Regions from separate parts of the Kosakonia sacchari SP1 genome, predicted to be linked through region 3. Evidence: predicted binding sites of a transcription regulator. Region 3 holds the regulator's gene; each other region holds the start of a gene.

What was found. Region 3 encodes CRP, which controls carbon source genes, mostly activating them, when cyclic AMP is high. Its sites were predicted from a motif close to ATGTGANNNNNNTCACAT; they were not measured.
Region 1: C813_RS31010 (maltoporin) is a predicted target of CRP. The motif match lies at 4,730-4,747, and genes of this name have one in related genera.
Region 2: focA (formate transporter FocA) is a predicted target of CRP. The motif match lies at 4,719-4,736, and genes of this name have one in related genera.

What each region holds. Positions count from the first base shown of each region.
Region 1 is NZ_CP007215.2:1,687,241-1,694,852, reverse strand. Features, by position in the region: gene C813_RS31020 (autotransporter outer membrane beta-barrel domain-containing protein) at 1-2,731, opposite strand, end outside; gene C813_RS31015 (LacI family DNA-binding transcriptional regulator) at 3,496-4,569, opposite strand; gene C813_RS31010 (maltoporin) at 4,838-6,103, shown strand; gene C813_RS31005 (glucose PTS transporter subunit EIIB) at 6,327-6,644, opposite strand; gene C813_RS31000 (beta-galactosidase) at 6,711-7,612, opposite strand, start outside.
Region 2 is NZ_CP007215.2:3,146,621-3,154,232, reverse strand. Features, by position in the region: gene C813_RS37865 (MFS transporter) at 1-467, shown strand, start outside; gene pflA (pyruvate formate lyase 1-activating protein) at 534-1,274, opposite strand; gene pflB (formate C-acetyltransferase) at 1,469-3,751, opposite strand; gene focA (formate transporter FocA) at 3,803-4,660, opposite strand; gene ycaO (30S ribosomal protein S12 methylthiotransferase accessory factor YcaO) at 5,066-6,826, opposite strand; gene C813_RS37840 (DUF421 domain-containing protein) at 6,964-7,612, shown strand, end outside.
Region 3 is NZ_CP007215.2:387,473-395,084, reverse strand. Features, by position in the region: gene C813_RS24780 (hydrolase) at 1-321, shown strand, start outside; gene C813_RS24775 (YheU family protein) at 318-536, shown strand; gene C813_RS24770 (phosphoribulokinase) at 591-1,460, shown strand; gene C813_RS24765 (OsmC family protein) at 1,503-1,907, opposite strand; gene crp (cAMP-activated global transcriptional regulator CRP) at 2,212-2,844, shown strand; gene C813_RS24755 (YccS/YhfK family putative transporter) at 2,891-4,969, shown strand; gene argD (bifunctional acetylornithine/succinyldiaminopimelate transaminase) at 4,959-6,179, opposite strand; gene pabA (aminodeoxychorismate synthase component 2) at 6,267-6,830, opposite strand; gene C813_RS24740 (putative adenosine monophosphate-protein transferase Fic) at 6,862-7,464, opposite strand; gene C813_RS24735 (YhfG family protein) at 7,454-7,612, opposite strand, start outside.

The sequences.
Region 1 (7,612 bases), 1.3 Mb from region 3:
TCTCAACCGTACCGCCAAAATGGGAGTTGTCAGCGGTAAACTGGATATTACTGTCGTTCAGAACAACAATTCCGTTATTGGAGAGCGGGTTTTCAAACCGACCGGAGGTGCTGTTAAATTTGAGAAAACCGCTGGTGTCGATGCCCGCCGTCCCCAGCCCCTGCGTGTTATCGAGGGTAACTGATGCCCCCGAGTCTATGGTGATATCCGCACTGAGCGCGGTATTGTCACCGTGGATAGTCATCTGTCCACTGGTGAAATTCAACGCACCGCTGCCGGTGAGCGCACCAGCGATATCGCCGCCTTTGGTCACCGTCAGAGTGCCGCCGGCAAGATCAATCCGCGATCCCTGCTCGCTCTCCACCGCGCCCAGCGTTTGCTGATAGCCATGAATGTCCAGCACTGTTGCAGAGGCCATGTCGACCAACGAGGTGTTGCCCAGGGTGTGATCGTTAGCTAACTGCAACTCACCTGCCACAATCCGCGTCGTGCCGGTATAGTTGTTATCCCGATTGGAGAGTGAAACTGCGGTGTCGGTATTAATTTGTAAATCACCACTTCCGCTGACTTTCGCGCTCAGATCGGCGGCGTTACCGCTGTTGCCTTCGGCGTTCAATGTCAGGGCGTCATTGCCTTGCCCCAGCAGTTCAAGTTCCGTCAGCCCGTAATTAATGTACATACCATCCGCGCTGTTACCGCTGGTAAGACGATAGTCGTAGTGCCCTTTCGCCACGGTCTGACCATTTTGCGTAACGTCGTGCTCCGTTTCTGCGGAAACCGCCAGGCCATTTTCATCGACGAGCAGCAAATTACCACCAGCGCCGGTTACGGCTTGCTGGCTTTCCACCAACTGACGTACAACGTCTGCCTCGTCCTGTTGCATGAGCGGGTTACTGGTATCAGGCGGCGCATGTTGCAAGCTGCTGCTGTTGCTGATCTGAATGGTGCCCCGCCCGGACACATCCACATTTCCCGGCGCCTCAACCAAAGGCAGAGAGCCGACATCGCCAAATACCATGGTGCCGCCGTTGAAAGCCAGGCCGCCAATCGACTGGGTGCCTGTGCCAACGGTGGTGTTGCCGTTTTCAACATGCAGTATGGCCTGGGTGAGCGCGGCGGTATTGACCCCACCCAGCAGAAAATCATTATTCCTGAGATAGACATCGCCGGAAAAATCACGCCCGACATTAGCGGTAAAATTAAATGAGTTATGGTTATTATCGGCGATAAAGTCGCCCGTACCGGTCAGGTGATTATTAAATTCGAAAGCAGCGTCGGTTTGCGCAGTAAATTCCCCGTTCGCAGCAATATTCATCGTCCCCGAACCAAAGGCATTGTCACTGAATAATAAATCCCTGCTGGCTGCTGCTTTTCCGGTGATATTCCACGTTCCGGCATACGTGTTTTTATTAATAAAAATGATCACATCGCCTGACACCGTCGTCATGCCCGTGCCGATCATTTTATTAGTGAAGGCATAGTGATCCATCCCGGCAATTTCCAGACCCTTCGTCGCGTCATTAGCATCAGTATTAATTGTTATCGTATTTGATCCCAGCGCTTTCGTATGGTTAATCGTGACCAAACCGCCGCTAATTAGCGTATCACCGCTATAATCAGACTCCAGACCCAGCGTAGTATGGCCAGACTGATATTCGACACTGCCCTCACCCAATATTTGCATATTAAAAACATAGCCATCATCATTCGATTGCGTTGAGTATGAGTTATTAAAGATAACTTTATTATCGCCCATCCCACTCATAACAATGCGACTTGCATCAATATGATTTCTCTCATTAGTTAACACATTACCAATGTAAAGGGTGTTATTTGCGCCAGATACACTGTTAAGTGCAATGTTATTTTCCACATCCACCCAGGCGTTATTACCGAGTACCGTTTTCATGTTATTCCCGGCAACCGAGGCATTGAGATTGATATTCCCATCAATAACCACGTGGTGTGCGGAAGAACCGCCATGTATTTGCAACGCCGTATCGCCAGCATGCATGCCATTAAGGTTCATGTCGCCTTTAACATGCACGTCCGCATTGCGAATTAGCGCATTATTCGCAGTCGCATTGATATCATAAAGGGTTCTCTCATTAGAGAGTGTAAAATCACCGCCAACATTGACGATTGCGCCATCGGCAATATGCACCCCCATGACACTGTCTGCGAGATTGGCGGTGAGATTATCGCCCACATTGAGAATCGCGGAACCGCTGACCGATAACCCGCCACTCGCCGCGCCACCACTGGGCAGAATTGACATATCATGCGCCACCGTGGTCGTGCCGCCGGTCTGGAGGTACTGGCTTGTTTCAGACTGCAGGTTGATGCTGTTCGCCACGATTACCGACTGCGCATCATCAATATTAATAGACGTTGACGTGCCAGCACCGGTGCTGGTTACAAGGTTGCCAAACGAGAGTGTGCCGCCATAACCGTTTGTCAATGCGGGGGCATCACCGATTTGCGCCCCGCCGAACTGAATGTGCGACTGCCCCTTCAAAAGCAGATCGCCCGCGCCATTAAGCGAACCGCCATGTAACCATAAATAAGCACTGTCCATCTCTACTGCATACGGACCTGAGCCATTAGTAATATTGACGGTACCGGCTCCAGCGGTAATTTCCAGGACACTATTCGGATCGAACTTAAGGCCATCGGTAATATCGTTAACCGGCTTATCGTAAAGCGTATTTTGCGTAATATTTACGGCCATAACACCCGGAATGCCCGTAAAAAACAACAACACTGGAAAGGTAAGTCTTACTGCGCAGGAAAGGCGCGTAAGCGTGGTTTTCATATTCGGCACGCTATTTAAACCGGATGAGGGGTAGCGCGTCATATCCAGTTTAGAGGGTGCAGCGAATTGCCGTCCTAACTTCCCTGAATTAGGTTTAACAATCCTTTCCATAGAGAACTCCCTTATATTTAAAATAAGCGTTCCTGTAATTTATTTCGGTAAAATACGGGCAACACCCACACCTAATGCAGACGCACCACTACACCAACTGAACAATTCGTGACAACCACGGAAGATAAATTAATGGAACAGATAAAACAAAACGCTATTACACAGAAAATAACGCACCGAACTTAAAATATTAAATATATCCAGCTTACTGTTACCGCTAAGATCACAAGGTATTTTTCGATTAAGTAAACGCTTAATTACATTTACCCGAAAACGTCGGCGTTAACCCTCGTGCACAAGTTATCTTAACAGCAAACTGCTGGACAGTTACCAGGCAAGACCATTTTTTACTCGTCGTTTATTTCGCTCAATGAAGTGAGAAATATTAACAAGTTGTCTGTTATTTTTGTGTTAATTAATAAAATTAAAAATCCGAAAATAAATGCAGACTCAGCGCAAGGCCAAAATGATATACATGGATAAAACGCGGAATAATGGATTGGAAAGTGAACCGGCGCGGTGATGTCACCCGGCACTGATGCCGGATGACAGGTGACATTAACGCGCGATCATTTCCACAATTTGTGCGCAATGGCTTGCAGCTGCTGGGCGATCTCTTGCAGGTTGGTGTCCTGCGCCTGCAGAGCCCCTGTTGAGTGGCGCACAATAAGCCGTGCGGGCAGTACCGAAGAGCTGCGAGTGGCATCGCCGTGACCGCTGTCGAGTAGCCGCCGAACCGCTTCCTTACCCTGTAAATCGAGATCCAGCGAGACGGTGGTCAGCGCCGGATAAAAGAACGAGCTTTCGTAGGTGTCATCATAACCGATGACCGATTTCTCACCGGGGATCGCCACCTGGTGCTGATGAAACGCGCTTAATACGCCCAGCGCCATCTGGTCGTTACCTACCAACACGGCGGTAAAGTTTGGCGTTTCGCGCAGCATCTGTAGCGCACCAGCGTAACCACTCTGCGCGTCCCAGTTACCGTGAAAAACCATCACCGGTTTCAGGCCATAGCCGTTTAGGGTTTCGATCCAGCTTTTCAGGCGCAGCTTCGCGGAGACAGAACTTTCCGGCCCGGCCAGTAAAGCAATCTCCCGGTGTCCCAAATCGTACAGGTGTTTGACGCTGGCACGGGTACCGTCCGCCGGGTTAAACGAAACGTTAAACACCGAACTGTAAGGGTCAACATCGAGAAACAGGCAGACAATATCATCGTTGTCAGACGCGATGCGCTGCGCCTGTTCGGTCTCCAGCGGCACGTTGATAATCACTTTATCGACAAGCTGTGATTTCAGTTCGTTGATCGCAGACTGAATATCATGATTGACGTTCTCATCAATCATTGAGATCAGCACCTGGTAACCATCAAGGTTGGCATAGCGTTTTACCGCCGCCGCTACCTGCGATGGCGCATGCAATGCCAGCGAAGTGGTCACCAGTCCAATAGTCTGGCTCTGCTTACCGACCAGTTGTTGGGCCAGCCTGTTGGGTACGTAGCGCAATAACTCTATGGATTTCTCAACCTTGAGACGCGTGGCTTCGGATACATTGGCAGATTTGTTGAGTACCCTGGACACGGTCTGATAGGAGACACCCGCATGGCGGGCAACGTCTTCTAACGTCGCACTTTTAGACTTCATGGTCCGGTTCCTTATGTTGTTATGCGCCGATTGTAACAGGGGCCATCTAAAAAAACGCTCACCACACTTTTCCTCGCCTCTTTTTTGCCAAATAAGTATCACGCTCACAATAGCGAACATTGTGAAGGAATTCGCTACCTGTAACAAAAAACGCTGATTTATTTGCACTTAATCACACATTCGCAATCGTTAGTTTGCCTGTTTTTACATTTAGGCATTTTATGACAGCGTTTATGTGAACGTAATACAAAACAATAAGAGGAATGATATGAACACTACGCTACGCACTCTCACACTTGCGTTAGCCGCTGCGCTGACTTCACCATCCATCCTGGCCGCCTCATCTGTGCCTATCGACTTTCACGGTTACCTGCGCGGTGGCGTAGGCGTGTCGGGCGATGGCGGACAGGTGGAGTGGCAGAAAAACAAGATCGGCCGCCTCGGTAACGAATCCGATACCTACGGGGAAGTGGAACTGGGCTCGGAAGTGTATAAAAAAGACGAAGTGAGCTTTTACCTCGACACCATGGTCAGCATGGTTTCCGACGGCTCCAACGACAACGAAACCACCATTGGCGATGACGCTCAATTTGGTTTGCGCCAGTTAAACCTGCAAATCAAAGGGCTTATCCCTAACGATCCCAACGCGGTGATCTGGGGTGGTAAACGTTACTACCAGCGCCACGATCTGCACATTATCGATACTAAATACTGGAACATTTCCGGCTCCGGCGCAGGTGTTGAAAACTACACCTTAGGCCCGGGCGCAGTGTCTGTTGCGTGGATCCGTGGCGACGCCAACGATGTCGATTACCGCGTGGATAACGATAACGACGTCAACATCAACTATATCGACCTGCGTTACGCGGGCTGGAAACCGTGGTCAGGCGCGTGGACCGAGTTCGGCATCGACTACGCCATGCCAAACCCGACCAAAAAACAGAAACAGTATGGTGGCCTGTATGAAGCCGATGATGGCGTCATGGTGACCGGTGAAATCAGCCAGGATATGTTTGGCGGCTACAACAAGCTGGTGCTGCAATACGCCAACAAAGGGCTGGCGCAGAACATGGTGTCGCAGGGCGGCGGTTGGTACGACATGTGGCACTACGTTAATGACGCCAGCGGCTATCGTGTGATTAACACCGGTCTTATTCCGATTACCGATAAGTTCTCGCTGAACCACGTGCTGACATACGGTTCAGCCAACGACATTACCGAATACACCGACAAAACACGTCTGGTTTCGCTGGTTGGCCGCGCTCAGTATCAGCTCACCAATTATGTGCGCCTGATTGGTGAAGTCGGCGGCTTCTACCAGAAAGATGATTATAAAAACGGCACTCACTACAAACAGAGCGGCGAGAAATATACTTTTGCCGTCGGTCTGGCGGACGGCCCGGAATTTATGTCGCGTCCGGAGTTACGCCTTTTCGCTTCTTATTTAAATGATTCTGAAGACGGGAAATCATTTGAAGATGGCACAAAAAATAACACCTGGAATTTCGGTGTTCAGGTTGAAGCCTGGTGGTAATAAACTTTACCCTCCACGTTATCTGTTTGTTGGCTGTATTTGTTTACTGTGGCGCTTTATTTCAAAACGTCAATACCGGGAAACTATGTTGTCGCAAAAAGATAATGCACCACGTTGTATGTATTAACGAGTAACATCATTATTTACTTTATCTCCGCAAACTGAGCAAAGTTGCCACTGTTTTATTTCGGGATACCCATGCAGGTATCCCTTTTTTTATTTATTAGCGAGATGAGAAATGTTCATCAAGTAATTTACGCAGCGCATCGGATTGTTTACCGAAAATAGCATGGACTTCTTGGCCAAGAATAATTACACCCAACGCCCCTTCATTTTGCAGTGCCTGAGAATCGACAACAGCCAGATCGTTTACCGTCACGCGTAAACGGGTTAAGCAGGCATCCACATGCGTAATATTCGGCGCGCCGCCAAAGGCTTGCGCCAGCCGCTGGATTTTCTGTAACTCCCCTTCGCTAATGGGCGTTGCAGTCGCGCTTTTCGATTCAGAGAAGTAATGCAGGAAGGATTTAAGGCTCACCATAATAGTCTCCTGATAATCAGCAGATAAAAAAACGCCTGCCCGAATGGGCAGGCGCGGAAGGTTCACTTACGCTTTACGGCTTACAACCCGGCAATCCCAGGGAGCGAGCGACATCGCGCCGCTGACCGACGAACCAGATAAACAATCCTGATAGCCGCCAGGCAGCGTTATCGCCTGCTGTTGGGCGCTAAAGTTCTGGATAAAGACAAAGGTGCTTTCGCCATCGGTACGCGCTGTGGCAACGAGGCCTGGCGGCAAATCGTGTTGCAACGCGCGCGGCAGCGCCAGCTCATCAATAATGTTGGCGAAGAAATCACGCTGGAAGGCGAGATCGTTGCGTGAGGCAACGTGCCAGGCCTTACCTTTACCGACATGATTGACCGTCACGGCGGGTCGACCGACGTAGAAATCATCCCGGTAAGTTGCCAGCGCCTGCGCACTCTCGGTGTGGATCAACTCACACAGATGGCGCACCTGATACGGCCCCTGTAACCCGGCTTCATTCCCCGCCAGTCCCTGTACCAGATTGCGCTCGTTATCGTCCAGGCAATCAATCTCTTCTGCCCAGATGCCAAGCAATTTGCGCAGCGGACCAGGGAAACCGCCGAGATAACAGAGATCGCTCTCATTGACCACGCCGGTCCAGTAGGAGGTCACCAGATGACCGCCCGCCGCGACAAACGCCTCTGCGCGTTCGGCAAAACCGTCGCGCACCATATACAGCATCGGCGCAATCACCAGTTGATAACGGCTGAGATCGGCATCGGCATTGATCACATCCACGGCAATGCCTTTTTCCCAGAACGGTCGATAGTGCTCGTTAATCGTTTTTTCATACTCCAGCCCTTTATTACGCGGCCCTTCGGCGTCATCCAGCGCCCAGCGGTTCTGCTGATCGAAGATGATCGCCACACGGGCATCGGTACGGCATCCCATTACCGGGGTGAGTTTGCTGAGCATGTCGCCCA
Region 2 (7,612 bases), 2.1 Mb from region 3:
CGCACCAGGGGATTAGCGATTCGGGGATTGGTTTCTGGATGGCGCTCATGGTCAGTGCCGGTATTGTAGGGCAGTGGCCGATTGGTCGGCTGGCAGATCGTTTTGGTCGCCTGCTGGTGCTGCGTGTGCAGGTGTTTGTCGTGATCGTGGGTTGTTTTGCGATGTTGAGTAATGCCGCTATGGCTCCTGCGCTTTTTGTGCTCGGGACCGCAGGCTTTACCCTTTATCCGGTAGCGATGGCATGGGCCTGTGAGAAAGTGGAACATCACCAACTGGTGGCAATGAACCAGGCACTGCTATTGAGTTACACCATTGGCAGCCTGCTTGGTCCGACGCTGACCGCAATGTTGATGCAAAGCTACTCAGATAGCTTGCTATTTATCATGATCGCGGGTGTGTCGTTTATCTATCTGGTGATGCTGATGCGTAAACCCGGGCATCATCCAACGCCGGTGGCGCATGCCTGATATGTGCTGTTTCATAAATAAAAAAGCCACAACTCAACGATGTGGCTTTTTTGTCTCAGAGATGGCTCAGTACATCACTTTGTGACCGTACTGCTCCAGGATGCCTTTTACGCGCTCCATGGTCTCTTTCTTCGGCGGGTGAATACCGTCCAGCTTATACTCTTCACCCATCGCCACCCATTTATGTTTACCCAGCTCGTGATAGGGAAGGAGTTCGATTTTCTCAACGTTACCCATATCGCGGGTGAATTCACCAAGGCGATGTGCGGAATCGTCATCATCAGACCAGCCTGGCACAACGACGTAACGGATCCATACGTTGATATTTTTCTTTGATAAATATTGTGCGAATTCGAGGGTCCGGTGATTAGATACGCCGACCAGATTCTGGTGGATCTCATCGTTCATTTGCTTGAGGTCGAGCATCACCAAATCGGTAACTTCCAACAATTCATCGATCACTGGATCGTAACGGCGTACAAAGCCGTTGGTATCGAGGCAGGTGTGGATGCTCTCTTTTTTACAGGCGCGAAACCAGTCGCGAACGAATTCCGCCTGCAAGATTGCTTCCCCACCGGATGCCGTGACGCCACCGCCGGAGGCGTTCATAAAGTGCCGATAGGTAACGACGTCTTTCATCAGTTCTTCAACGGTGATTTCTTTGCCACCGTGTGTATCCCATGTATCGCGGTTGTGACAATACAGGCAGCGCATCAGGCAGCCCTGGAAGAAGGTGATAAAGCGGATACCCGGGCCGTCGACCGTGCCGCAGGATTCAAAGGAGTGGATGCGACCAATAACTGACATTGCGGTGTTTTCTCCAGATGTGGCCCATCCGGGGCCTGTGTCTGCGCAGTTTAATTCCTTCTGCGCTAAGTCTGTTTTGGCAGACATCCAGCAAGTATAGATGGCTGACGAAGCACACTTCAGGTGTTAAAAAGGCCCCACAGTCGTGGAGCCTTTATTATACGCTTTTTACTGCGTAGTTTCAGTCAATACCATTACATGGTCTGAGTGAATGTACGAGTGATAACGTCCTGCTGCTGTTCTTTAGTCAGGGAGTTAAAGCGTACGGCATAACCAGAAACACGGATGGTCAGCTGCGGATATTTTTCCGGGTTTTCCATCGCGTCGAGCAGCATTTCGCGGTTCATCACGTTCACGTTCAGGTGCTGACCACCTTCGATGGACGCTTCATGATGGAAGTAACCATCCATCAGACCCGCCAGGTTGGTTTTACGTACTTCGTCGTCTTTACCCAGCGCATTCGGCACGATAGAGAAGGTGTAAGAGATACCATCTTTAGCGTAAGCGAACGGCAGTTTAGCAACGGAAGTCAGAGAGGCAACAGCACCTTTCTGGTCACGACCGTGCATCGGGTTAGCACCCGGTCCGAACGGAGCACCAGCGCGACGGCCATCCGGGGTGTTACCTGTTTTCTTACCGTACACAACGTTAGAAGTGATGGTCAGAACAGACTGAGTCGGGATAGCGTTGCGGTAAGTGGTCAGTTTCTGAATTTTCTTCATGAAACGTTCAACCAGGTCAACCGCCATATCATCAACGCGAGCGTCGTTGTTACCAAACTGCGGATATTCGCCTTCGATTTCGAAGTCGATAGCCAGACCGTCTTCGTCACGAATCGGTTTCACTTTCGCGTATTTGATAGCAGACAGGGAGTCAGCCGCTACGGACAAGCCAGCGATACCGCAAGCCATGGTACGGATAACGTCACGATCGTGCAGCGCCATCAGTGAAGCTTCGTAGCTGTATTTGTCGTGCATGTAGTGGATGACGTTCAGCGCGGTGACGTACTGTTTAGCCAGCCAATCCATGAAGTGATCCATACGATCCATCACTTCGTCGAACTTCAGAACGTCGCCTTTGATAGGTTCAGATTTCGGACCTACCTGCATTTTCAGTTTTTCATCAACGCCGCCGTTGATTGCATACAGCATGGTTTTCGCCAGGTTAGCGCGAGCACCGAAGAACTGCATTTGTTTACCCACAACCATCGGGCTTACGCAGCAAGCGATAGCGTAGTCGTCGTTGTTGAAGTCAGGACGCATCAGATCATCGTTCTCGTACTGCAGAGAAGAGGTATCGATGGAGACTTTCGCAGCAAATTTTTTGAAGTTCAGCGGCAGTTTTTCAGACCACAGAACAGTGATGTTCGGTTCCGGAGACGGACCCATGGTGTACAGGGTGTTCAGGAAACGGAAGCTGTTTTTGGAAACCAGCGTACGACCATCAACGCCCATACCACCGATAGATTCAGTTGCCCAAATCGGGTCGCCAGAGAACAGTTCATCATATTCAGGGGTACGCAGGAAGCGGACCATACGCAGTTTCATGACCAGGTGGTCAATCATTTCCTGAGCGTCTTGCTCAGTGATTTTACCTGCTTTCAGGTCACGTTCGATGTACACGTCCAGGAAGGTGGATACGCGACCAAAGGACATTGCAGCGCCGTTCTGAGACTTAACAGCGGCCAGGTAACCGAAATAGGTCCACTGGATTGCTTCCTGAGCGTTGGTAGCCGGACCAGAGATATCGCAACCGTATTTTGCTGCCATCTCTTTGATCTGACCCAGTGCGCGATGCTGTTCAGCAATTTCTTCACGCAGACGGATAGTCGCTTCCAGGTTTACGCCGTTTTCCATGTCAGACTGCAGAGACAGGAACTGAGCGTATTTGTCTTTCATCAGGTAGTCGATACCGTACAGTGCAACGCGACGGTAGTCACCGATGATACGGCCACGACCGTAAGCATCCGGCAGACCAGTCAGAACACCGGATTTACGGCAGTTCAGAATATCTTTGGTGTAAACATCGAATACACCCTGGTTATGGGTTTTACGGTATTCGGTGAAGATTTTTTTAAGAGCAGGATCCAGCTCGCGGTTGTACGCTTTGCAGGAGCTTTCAACCATTTTGATGCCGCCGAACGGGATGATTGCGCGTTTCAGCGGAGCTTCAGTTTGCAGGCCAACAATTTTCTCTAACGATTTGTTGATGTAACCAGCGTCGTGAGAAGTGATGGTTGATGCAATGGAGGTGTCAAAATCAACTGGCGCATGGGTGCGGTTTTCCAGTTTAACGCCTTCCATGACTTTGTCCCACAGTTTGGTGGTCGCGTCAGTAGCGCCAGCCAGGAAGGACTCATCGCCTTCGTACGGGGTGTAGTTTTTCTGGATAAAGTCACGTACGTTGACTTCTTTCTGCCAGTCGCCTTTCGCAAAACCTTCCCAGGCTGTGGCTAATTTTTCATTAAGCTCGGACATGTAACACCTACCTTCTTAAGTGGATTTTTTATTTACTGCCTGAAACAACCATTAATGATGATCGTTGCCACGCAGGTAAATGACCCAGTATGTCAACCCGACTAATAATCCTCCACCGATGATATTCCCGATTGTTACAGGGATCAGGTTATCAGTGATGAAATTCATAATGGTCAGGTGAGAGAAACTTTCCGGGCTGGAGCCAACGGCGGTCCAGAACTCCGGGCTTGCAAAGTTGCGAATTACAATACCCATCGGGATCATAAACATATTCGCAATACTGTGTTCAAAACCGCTGGCAACAAACATCGCCACCGGCAGAACCATAATCATGGCCTTATCCATCAGGCTGCGGCCGGAATAACTCATCCACACGGCCATACACACCATCAGGTTAGCCAGAATACCCAGCGCCACTGCTTCGACAAACGTGTGATGTACCTTATGGTCAGCGGTTTGCAGTACATTTAAACCCCAACCGCCGTTGGCGACCATATACTCGCCAGATAACCACATTAACAACACAAACAGCAGCGCACCCACCAGGTTGCCGATATAGACGTTAATCCAGTTGCGGGCCAACTGCCCCCAGGTAATACGCCCACTGGCTTTCGCCACGACAATCAGTACGGTTGAAGTAAAGAGATCGGCACCGCAAATGATGCAAAGGATCAACCCCAGGGAGAAGCAGACACCACCGATAAGTTTAGCAATACCGTACGGCATTGCGCCGGTACCTGTGGTGGCGGTGATGTAGAAAACGAAAGCAATGGAGATAAACACGCCTGCGGTAATCGCAAGATAGAAAGTCTTAAGCGGATGTTTAGTCGCTTTATAGACACCAGCTTCTTCGGCAACTTTGGCCATCTCGGCTGGAAGAATAAGATCAAAAGGGTTGTCAGCTTTCACACTAACTCTCTCTTTATTAAGTCGGCGACGAGATACTAACAAAGCATTATAGAAGAGAATTTGATATGGATCATATCTCGCCTGGCTTATAGGACCGCAAAGCGTATGGTTTTTCTACGATCGCGGAGTAACTTGTTGATTATCATAATAAAAATAAAGTTTAAGAATTACAAAATGAGTTGAATTTTTTTATGCGGTCTCCCAAACAACAGTTAATTAAAATGGAGTAATCACCATAATAAGTAACAATATTAGTTTTAATGGATAATTATATTTACCCATATTTAACTTTAATATTACATATGGTTGTCATCGCCAAATAATAAATAAAAAGGGGCAATGAAATTGCCCCGTAATATAGCGTAGACCGTTCATTAAGCCTACATATTGTCGTACTACTTGTCGTTATTTCGACCAGAACGTACGTTTAGCTCGTTGTAATTTTTCGTAAGCCGCTAACAAAGACTGGTGTGCGGAGAAGGCTTTCAGCGAACCGTCTGCAGGCTGGAGATCGTAGAACGGTGCTTCACCGCTTAACGCGGCGCTGGCGGCTTCAACCGCTTGCGCACCATACATACGTACGAATGCATTCAGGTATTGCAGCGGCTCGCGATCCTCTTCCTGCGCCAGTAACAATAATGTCTGCAGGCAGCGGTAGTAGTTGGCCCTTTCGGCGCTAAAGATCGAGGCGTTGAATTCCATCGTCCATTCAGTCCAGGCCAATGCCTGATCCAAATCGCCGCCTGCCAGCGCCAGCATCGCTTTTAGTTCACCAATGCGCAGCGTGTACCAGCCATTGTCTTTGCCGGTCGCCAGACCCAACAGTTCACGAACGCGGGTGAAGTCATCATGACCTTCGTCATCAAGCTGTGAAATCAGGTTGAGGTACTCCTCTTTTTCCCATTCACTGCCAGGTAAAGAGAGGATGGTTTCGCGCAAATGGCTGCCCATGGTGTTGTTCGCCAGCCACAGATCTTCCGCCGGATAAATATCGGACATGCCAGGCACCAGGATACGGCAGGCGTAAACGCCCAGATGTTCATAATCGACAATGTAGACTTCTTTATCTTCCGCCTTAAAGATAGCCATAAGTGTGGCAAACTCTTCTTCCGTCGTGCCAGCGAAGCTCCAGTCAACAAACGGATAATCGGCATCTTGCTTGAACAGGTCCCATGAGATCAAACCGCTGGAGTCGATAAAGTGCGTTTCGAGGTTGGCATGCTCGGCCACTTCTTCATCATCAAAGGTTGGCGGTGTGAACACATCCAGATCTTTCAACCCGCGGCCTTGCAGCAGCTCGGTAACGGTACGCTCAAGCGCCACGCCGAAATCAGGATGTGCACCAAAAGAGGCAAAACAGGTGCCGTTAGCCGGGTTGAACAGGACAACGCAGATAACCGGATATTTACCGCCCAGCGAACCGTCGTAAGCGAAGATCGGGAAACCTTCCGCTTCCAGTTTAGCAATCGCTTCGACAACGCCTGGATAGCGCGCCAGTACATCCTGCGGAATTTCTGGCAGGCTGATGCTCTCGGCAATAATGCGATTTTTAATATGGCGTTCGAACACTTCGGACAGCCCCTGCACGCGGGCTTCATTGCGCGTGTTCCCGGCGGACATACCGTTAGAAACGTATAAGTTGCCGACGATATTCATCGGGATATAAACCGTCTGCTCATCAGACTGGCGGGTAAACGGCAGGGCGCAGATACCGCGCTCATCGTTGCCGGATTGCAGATCAACGAGCATCCCGGCAGCCAGTTCGTTCTGCGGGTCGTAGTAGGCGCGCAGACGCGCATCCAGAATGCCTTCCGGCAGGGAGTCATCTTCCGGCAGCGGGAACCATTTCTCATTCGGGTAATGAACGAATGGACCTTGTGCGATTTCATCACCCAGCCAGAAATCAGCGAAGAAGTAGTTGGTGGACAGACGCTCGAAATACTCGCCCAGTGCAGAGGCCAGCGCAGCTTTTTTGGTCGCGCCTTTGCCGTTGGTGAAGCACAGCGCGCACTCTTTATCGCGAATATGTACAGACCAGACGTTTGGCACCGGGTTCAGCCATGAGGCCTCTTCGATGTTAAAGCCGAGATCGGTGAGCTTTTGCTGGAAGCGGGCGATGGAATCTTCCAGCGCGGCGTCTTTGCCGGGAATAAATGTTTGAGTCATGGCGGTCACTTTTTTCGTACGTAAAGCGCGCAATGATACGGGTTTTGCGTGACTGACGCTATCTTCCACGTCTGACCGACGAAAATAAAACTTCTGGCTATGATTAAGAAAAGTAACGAACTGTTCAGGCATAAAAAATGAAAGCGTTTGATCTGCATCGTATGGCGCTCGACAAGGTCCCTCTTGATTTTCTCGGGGAAGTCGCACTGCGTAGTCTTTACACCTTTGTTTTGGTCTTTTTATTTCTCAAAATCACCGGGCGACGCGGCGTACGCCAGATGTCCCTGTTTGAAGTGCTGATAATCCTGACATTGGGGTCGGCCGCCGGGGATGTCGCTTTTTACGATGATGTGCCAATGCTGCCGGTGCTGGTGGTTTTTATCACTTTAGCGTTGCTCTATCGGTTTGTGATGTGGTTGATGTCGCACAGCGAAAAACTGGAAGATTTGCTGGAAGGCAAACCGGTTGTCATTGTCGAAAACGGCGAATTGGCATGGGACAAACTGCATGCGGAGAACATGACCGAGTTCGAGTTCTTTATGGAGCTACGTTTGAATGGCGTGGAACAACTCGGACAGATTCGTCTGGCAATAATGGAAACCAACGGTCAAATCAGTGTTTACTACTTCCCGGACGATGAGGTGAAACCCGGGTTGTGTATTTTGCCTGAAGGATGCAATGAGCGTTTCACGACGGTTCCCGAGGCGGGGGACTATGTTTGTGTCCGCTGCAGTAAAATCGTCGCCATGCAAAAAGGGGAAAAGCAATCTTGCCCGCGTTGTGCAA
Region 3 (7,612 bases):
CGCCGTATTCGCGAATTCGACGATCTGATCACCGCGAAAATCCACGGTTTTGCCGACGCGCTGGATTACTATCGCCGCTGTAGCGCAATGCCGGTTTTGCCGGATATTCGTAAACCGACGCTGATTATCCACGCGAAAGACGACCCGTTTATGGATCACAACGTTATCCCTGATGCCGGGCATTTACCGGCGAATATTGAGTACCAACTGACGGAACACGGCGGCCATGTCGGGTTTGTTGGCGGAACCTTGCGCCACCCGGAAATGTGGCTGGAAAAACGCATTCCGGACTGGTTATCCGCTTACCTGGAAAGACGATGATTATTCCCTGGCAAGAGATTGATGCGCAGACGTTGGACAATCTGATTGAGAGCTTTGTCTTGCGCGAAGGCACTGATTATGGTGAACATGAGCGTTCACTTGAGCAAAAGGTCGCCGACGTTAAACGGCAGCTGCAACGCGGCGAAGCCGTACTGGTGTGGTCGGAACTGCACGAGACGGTCAATATAATGCCGCGCGGGCAGTTCCACGACTGAACAGGTACATGGCGGCTGGCTATACTGAAATAATCGTTTATTCAGGGAGTTGCTATGTCCGCCAAACATCCGGTTATCGCCGTTACAGGCTCCAGCGGCGCGGGAACCACCACCACCAGCCTCGCCTTTCGTAAGATCTTCGCCCAGCTCAATATGCACGCGGCAGAAGTGGAAGGTGACAGCTTCCATCGCTATACCCGTCCGGAAATGGATATGGCTATCCGTAAGGCCCGCGATCTTGGGCGGCATATCAGCTATTTTGGCCCGGAAGCCAATGATTTTGGCCTTCTGGAACAGACGTTTAGCGAATATGGTCAAACCGGCAAAGGCCAGGCGCGCAAATACCTGCATACCTACGATGAAGCCGTTCCCTGGAACCAGGTGCCGGGCACGTTTACGCCGTGGCAACCGCTGCCGGAGCCAACCGATGTGCTGTTTTATGAAGGTCTGCACGGCGGCGTGGTGACGCCGCAAAACGATGTCGCGCGTCATGTGGATTTGCTGGTGGGCGTGGTGCCGATCGTCAACCTGGAATGGATTCAAAAACTTGTCCGCGATACCAGCGAGCGCGGGCATTCGCGTGAAGCGGTAATGGATTCTGTCGTGCGTTCGATGGAGGATTACATCAATTTTATTACGCCGCAGTTTTCCCGTACGCACATTAACTTCCAGCGCGTGCCAACGGTGGATACGTCCAATCCGTTTGCCGCGAAAGGCATTCCTTCACTGGACGAGAGTTTTGTGGTGATCCACTTCCGTAATCTGGAAGGGATTGATTACCCGTGGTTACTGGCGATGTTGCAAGGCTCGTTTATCTCGCATATGGATACGCTGGTGGTACCTGGCGGAAAAATGGGGCTGGCGATGGAGCTGATTATGACGCCGCTGGTGCAACGGCTGATGGAAGGCAAAAAGATCAAATAATGCAGAAAGCCCGGTCAGCCACGTGCCGCCGGGCTTTTCGCATCAGGCTTCGATAACTTCGTAAGAGTGGGTGATCTTCACCGCTTTTTCGAGCATCAAGGCCACGGAGCAATACTTCTCCGCGGATAAATCCACCGCGCGGGAAACCGCCGCATCCTTCAGATCTTTACCGCTGACGATAAAGTGCAAATTGATGTGGGTAAACAGGCGCGGCGCTTCTTCGCGACGCTCTGAAGTCAGCTTCACTTCGCAGTCGGTCACGTCATGACGCCCTTTTTGCAAAATAGAAACCACATCAATGGCGCTGCATCCGCCCGCCGCCATCAGCACCATTTCCATCGGGCTTGGCGCTTTGTCGCCGGAGTTACCGTCCATCAGGATTTGGTGGCCCGATGCGGACTCGCCAAGGAACGTTAACCCTTCAACCCATTTCACACGTGCCTGCATTTTCTTCACTCCGGAGTGGCAATTTTCTTTACAGATTACGCGTACATAACAAAACTCGCAACGGAAGGCGACCTGCGTCATGCTGAAGCGAGACACCAGGAGACAGGCGGTAAAAGCTATGCTAAAACACTCTGGATGCTACAGAGATAAATGGATGTTACGCATGTATGCATGACATCATACTTTAGAGACCGCAGATGACGCTGACGGTCCGCTTCCCTGGATGCGGGAAGCTTAGATTGCAACCCCAGACGTAGGGGCTCATCCTGTGTCTGAGACAGCTTATAACAGAGGATAATCGCGCATGGTGCTTGGCAAACCACAAACAGACCCGACGCTTGAATGGTTCTTGTCTCATTGCCACATTCATAAGTACCCGTCGAAGAGCACGCTGATTCACCAGGGTGAAAAAGCGGAAACGCTGTATTACATCGTTAAAGGCTCAGTGGCAGTGCTGATCAAGGATGAAGAAGGTAAAGAGATGATCCTCTCTTACCTGAACCAGGGAGATTTTATCGGTGAACTGGGCCTGTTCGAAGAGGGTCAGGAGCGCAGTGCATGGGTACGCGCTAAAACTGCCTGTGAAGTGGCTGAAATCTCGTACAAAAAATTCCGTCAGTTAATCCAGGTTAACCCGGATATCCTGATGCGTCTTTCCTCGCAAATGGCGCGCCGCCTGCAGGTCACTTCAGAAAAAGTGGGTAACCTCGCCTTCCTGGACGTAACCGGCCGTATCGCGCAAACGCTGTTAAACCTGGCGAAACAGCCAGACGCAATGACCCATCCGGACGGCATGCAAATTAAAATTACTCGCCAGGAAATTGGTCAGATCGTCGGTTGTTCCCGTGAAACTGTGGGCCGCATTCTCAAAATGCTCGAAGATCAGAACCTGATCTCCGCCCACGGTAAAACCATCGTCGTATACGGAACGCGTTAATCTGTAAAACGGCGCAGCTTACGCGCTGCGTCGTTTTTCTTCCCTCATGTGGCGCAGGCTGATTTATCACCCCGAAATCAACTACGCACTGCGACAAACGCTGGTGTTATGTTTACCTGTGGCCATTGGTCTGGTTTCGGGTCATCTACAACAAGGTCTGCTGTTTTCCCTCGTTCCCGCCTGCTGCAACATTGCCGGGCTTGATACGCCACATAAACGTTTTTTCAAACGCCTGATCATTGGCGGAACCCTGTTTGCCGGCAGCAGCCTGGCGGTGCAATTACTGCTGGCGAAAGATCTTCCATTGCCGCTGATCCTCACCGGGCTGACGCTGGTTTTAGGCGTAACCGCCGAAATCAGCGCACTGCACGGCCGTCTGCTCCCGGCTTCGCTCATTGCCGCCATCTTTACGCTCAGCCTTGCCGGTAACATGCCGGTATGGGAGCCGCTGCTTATCTATGCGCTGGGCACGTTGTGGTACGGGCTGTTCAACTGGTTCTGGTTCTGGATGTGGCGAGAGCAACCGCTGCGCGAATCTCTCAGCCTGCTCTACCGGCAACTGGCAGACTACTGCGAGGCGAAATACAGCTTGCTGACGCAGCATGCCGACCCGGAAAAAGCCCTGCCGCCTTTGCTTGCCCGCCAGCAAAAAGCGGTGGATATGATAAGCCAGTGCTATCAACAACTGCATATGCTGGCCGCCAATAAACACAACGATTACAAACGGCTACTGCGGGTTTTCCAGGTAGGGCTGGATCTGCAAGAGCACATTTCGGTGAGTTTGCATCAGCCGGAAGAAGTGCAAAAACTGGTGGAACAAACCCATGCCGAGCAGGTGATCCGCTGGAACGCACAAACCGTTGCCGCTCGTCTGCGCGTGCTGGCAGACGACATTCTCTATCACCGCTATCCCACGCGCTTCAACATGGATAAGCAGATTGGCGCGCTGGAAAAAATCGCCCGCCAGCACCCGGATAACCCGGTTGGGCAGTTTTGCGCCTGGCATTTTAGCCGTATCGCGCGCGTCTTGCGCACTCAGCGCCCGCTCTATGCCCGCGATCTGATGGCGGAAAAGCAGCGGCGCTTGCCCCTTTTCCCGGCGCTGAAAAGCTATTTATCACTGAAATCTGCGGCGCTGCGGAATGCCGCGCGAATCAGCGTCATGCTCAGTATCGCCAGCCTGATGGGCAGCGCCCTGCATTTACCGAAACCCTACTGGATCATGATGACGGTGATGTTTGTCACGCAAAACGGTTATGGCGCAACGCGCGTTCGCATTGTCCACCGGGCGGCAGGCACCATTGCCGGGCTGGTGATTGCCGGGGCGACGCTGCATTTTCATGTTCCACTCGGTTTTACGCTGGCGGCGATGCTGATGATTACGCTGGTCAGTTATCTCATTATTCGGAAAAACTACGGCTGGGCGATGGTGGGTTTTACCATTACCGCCGTCTACACCTTGCAGCTGCTGACACTAAATGGTGAGGAGTTTATTGTCGCCCGCCTTATAGATACGTTGATTGGTTGCCTGATTGCCTTCGGCGGCATGGTCTGGCTGTGGCCGCAGTGGCAAAGTGGCTTACTGCGACAGAATGCGCACGATGCGCTGGAAACAGATCAGGAAGCGATTCGCCTGATCTTAAGCGATAACCCGCAGCCCACACCGCTTGCCTGGCAGCGAATGCGCGTGAACCAGGCGCATAACGCCCTGTTCAACTCGCTAAACCAGGCGATGCAGGAACCGGGATTCAATACGCGTTATCTGGAAGATATGAAACTGTGGGTAACGCACAGCCAGTTTATTGTTGAGCATATCAATGCGATGACGACGCTGGCGCGCGAACATACGATGTTGACGCCGGAACTGGCGCAACGTTATTTGCAATCCTGCGAAATTGCCCTGCAGCGCTGCCAGCAGCGGCTGGAGTATGACGGGCCGGGAGGATCCGGAGATGTGAATATTCTCGAAGCCCCGGAAACATTAACGCATGGGCCAATGAGCACACTGGAGCAGCATTTACAGCGGATTATTGGGCACCTGAACACCATGCATACCATTTCGTCGGTAGCATGGCGTCAGCGCCCGCATCACGGCATCTGGCTTAACCGCCGCCTTAACCGTTGACCACTTTCGCCACTGCATCCGCGAAGCGCTTCATCCCTTCTTCGATATCCTGCGCGTCAATAATCAGCGAAGGCACAAAACGCATGACGTCCGGGCCAGCATTCAGCACCATAACGCCCGCATCGGCAGCGGCGTAGAGGAAATCGCGCGCGCGGCCTATATATTGCGGATTCAGCTCAGCACCAATCAGCAGCCCCATGCCGCGAATATCGCTAAACAGGTCAAATTTCTCGCCGATTTGCTGCAAATGCTTAACGAACAGCTGACGTTTTTCATTCACGCCGCTGAGCACTTCTGTCGTGTTGATAATGTCGAATGCGGTTCCGGCGACGGCGCAGGCCAGCGGGTTGCCGCCGTAGGTGGAGCCGTGTGAACCGGCGTGGAAAACACTCGCTATTTCATGCGTGGTCAGCATCGCGCTGATAGGGAAACCGCCGCCGAGCGCTTTGGCACTGGTCAGAATATCCGGCGTCACGCCATAGTGCATATAAGCAAACAACTCTCCGCTGCGGCCCATGCCGCACTGCACTTCGTCGAAAACCAGCAGTGCGTTGTGCTGATCGCACAGCTCGCGCAAACCTTTCAGGAAATCCGGCGTGGCGGCAGTAACACCGCCTTCGCCCTGAATAGGCTCTACCACTACCGCGCAAGTGTGATCGTCCATCACCGCTTTCACCGCGTGCAGATCGTTAAACGGCACATGGATAATGTCCGCCGGTTTCGGGCCAAAGCCATCGGAATACTTCGGCTGGCCGCCCACGCTTACGGTAAACAGCGAACGACCGTGGAAGGCATTATGGAACGCGATGATTTTTGTTTTGTATGGGCTGTGGCGCGTAGATGCATAAAAACGCGCCAGCTTGAATGCCGTTTCGTTAGCTTCAGTGCCGGAATTCATAAACACCACGCGCTCGGCAAACGTGGCGTCGATGAGTTTACGCGCCAGGCGCAGAGCAGGCTCGTTGGTAAAAACATTGCTGGTGTGCCACAGGGTCTCGCCCTGCGTTTTCAGCGTCTCCACCAGCGCCGGATGACAGTGTCCTAACGCAGTAACCGCAATCCCACCTGCAAAATCAACGTACTCTTTACCCTGCTGATCCCACACTCGGCTGCCTTTACCCTTTACCGGGATAAACTCGGCCGGTGCGTAAATTGGCAGAATAACGTCATCGAAGTTTGCACGCGTTACCGCGTCTTGCTGAGTTGCCATGGCTTGCCCATCCAGTTTTACGTTGCATTGATTGTGAAAATATAATCACGAAATATGCATAAAAAATCAGTTAATGGCAACCACAAATCAGCGTTCGAGGAAGTTTTTCAGTAACTGATGTCCCTGCTCGCTCAGGATACTTTCCGGGTGAAATTGCACCCCTTCCAGATCCCACTCCCGGTGGCGAATGCCCATGATCTCGCCGCTATCGCTCCAGGCGGTAACCTCAAAGCACGCTGGCAACGTAGGCGGATCGATAACCAGGGAATGGTACCGGGTGACGGTTAACGGATTATTAAGCCCGCAAAATACGCCAGTACCGTTATGAGTAACAGGCGATGTCTTACCGTGCATCACTTTTGCCGCGCGCACGATAGTCGCGCCAAAAACCTGCGCAATGGCCTGGTGACCAAGACAAACACCAAGAATCGGCAATTTCCCCGCGTAATGGCGAATAACCGCCAGCGAAACGCCGGACTCATCCGGCGTGCAGGGGCCGGGCGAAATCACGATCTTTTCCGGTGCCAGCGCGGCAATATCCGCAAGCGCGATCTCATCGTTACGCCGCACCTCTACGCTTGCCCCCAGCTCACAAAAATATTGATACAGGTTCCAGGTAAAGGAGTCGTAATTGTCGATAAGCAGGATCATAGCGGCCTCGGGTGTCGGAAACCGCGCTAGTTTACTCGCTTTCGACCGCTTCGCTCACCACTTTGCTGAAGATGGCGCAAAGCGGGGCTAAGTCGCCCATTGCGCCTGCCTGGTTTGCCTCGCGCCACGCATCAGGATCAATGCCACGCCAGTCGAGCGAAAAACCCGCATGCAGCGCCAGTTGTTCAAAGAAGATGCGCTGAGCGATGCCGTTGCCAAGGCGAAACGGGTGCAGCACGTTGATTTCACAGTAGTAGTGCGCCAACCGCTCAATAAACGACGTCTTTTCCAGCCCGCACAGCCACTCTTCATCTTCCAGTTGCTGCATCAAGGCATTGCCCTCTTTCTCGATATACTCGAAGTGGCAAAACCGGGTATCGCCTTCGTAAATATCCACTTCACGGATCTGCCCGGCCCAGTCGAACACGTCCTGATAAAGATGGTGGTGAATGGCACATAAATGAGGAAGACCGCGCACCATCGGGCCAAGATCGAGTGTGGCTGCGCGTAAGGCAGTGAACTGATAAGCCGCCTGCTCGAGTTTCTGCGCCTGGCGAAGCCCCAGCTCATTGCGCATCACATTCAGGCCAGGATAGAGATACGGATCGCGCCCGTCGCCGAATTTATCGCTCATAGTGCCTCCGCAGTTCTTCAAGGCGCGCATCGGCTTCCGCGCTACTTAGCGTCACCAGTTCGCTGTCGACATTTTCCAGCCGCCGGCTGGCCTGAAAATTGGCATTGCGCTGCTGTTCCCAGAGACGGGATTTTTGCCGGTCGGTGAG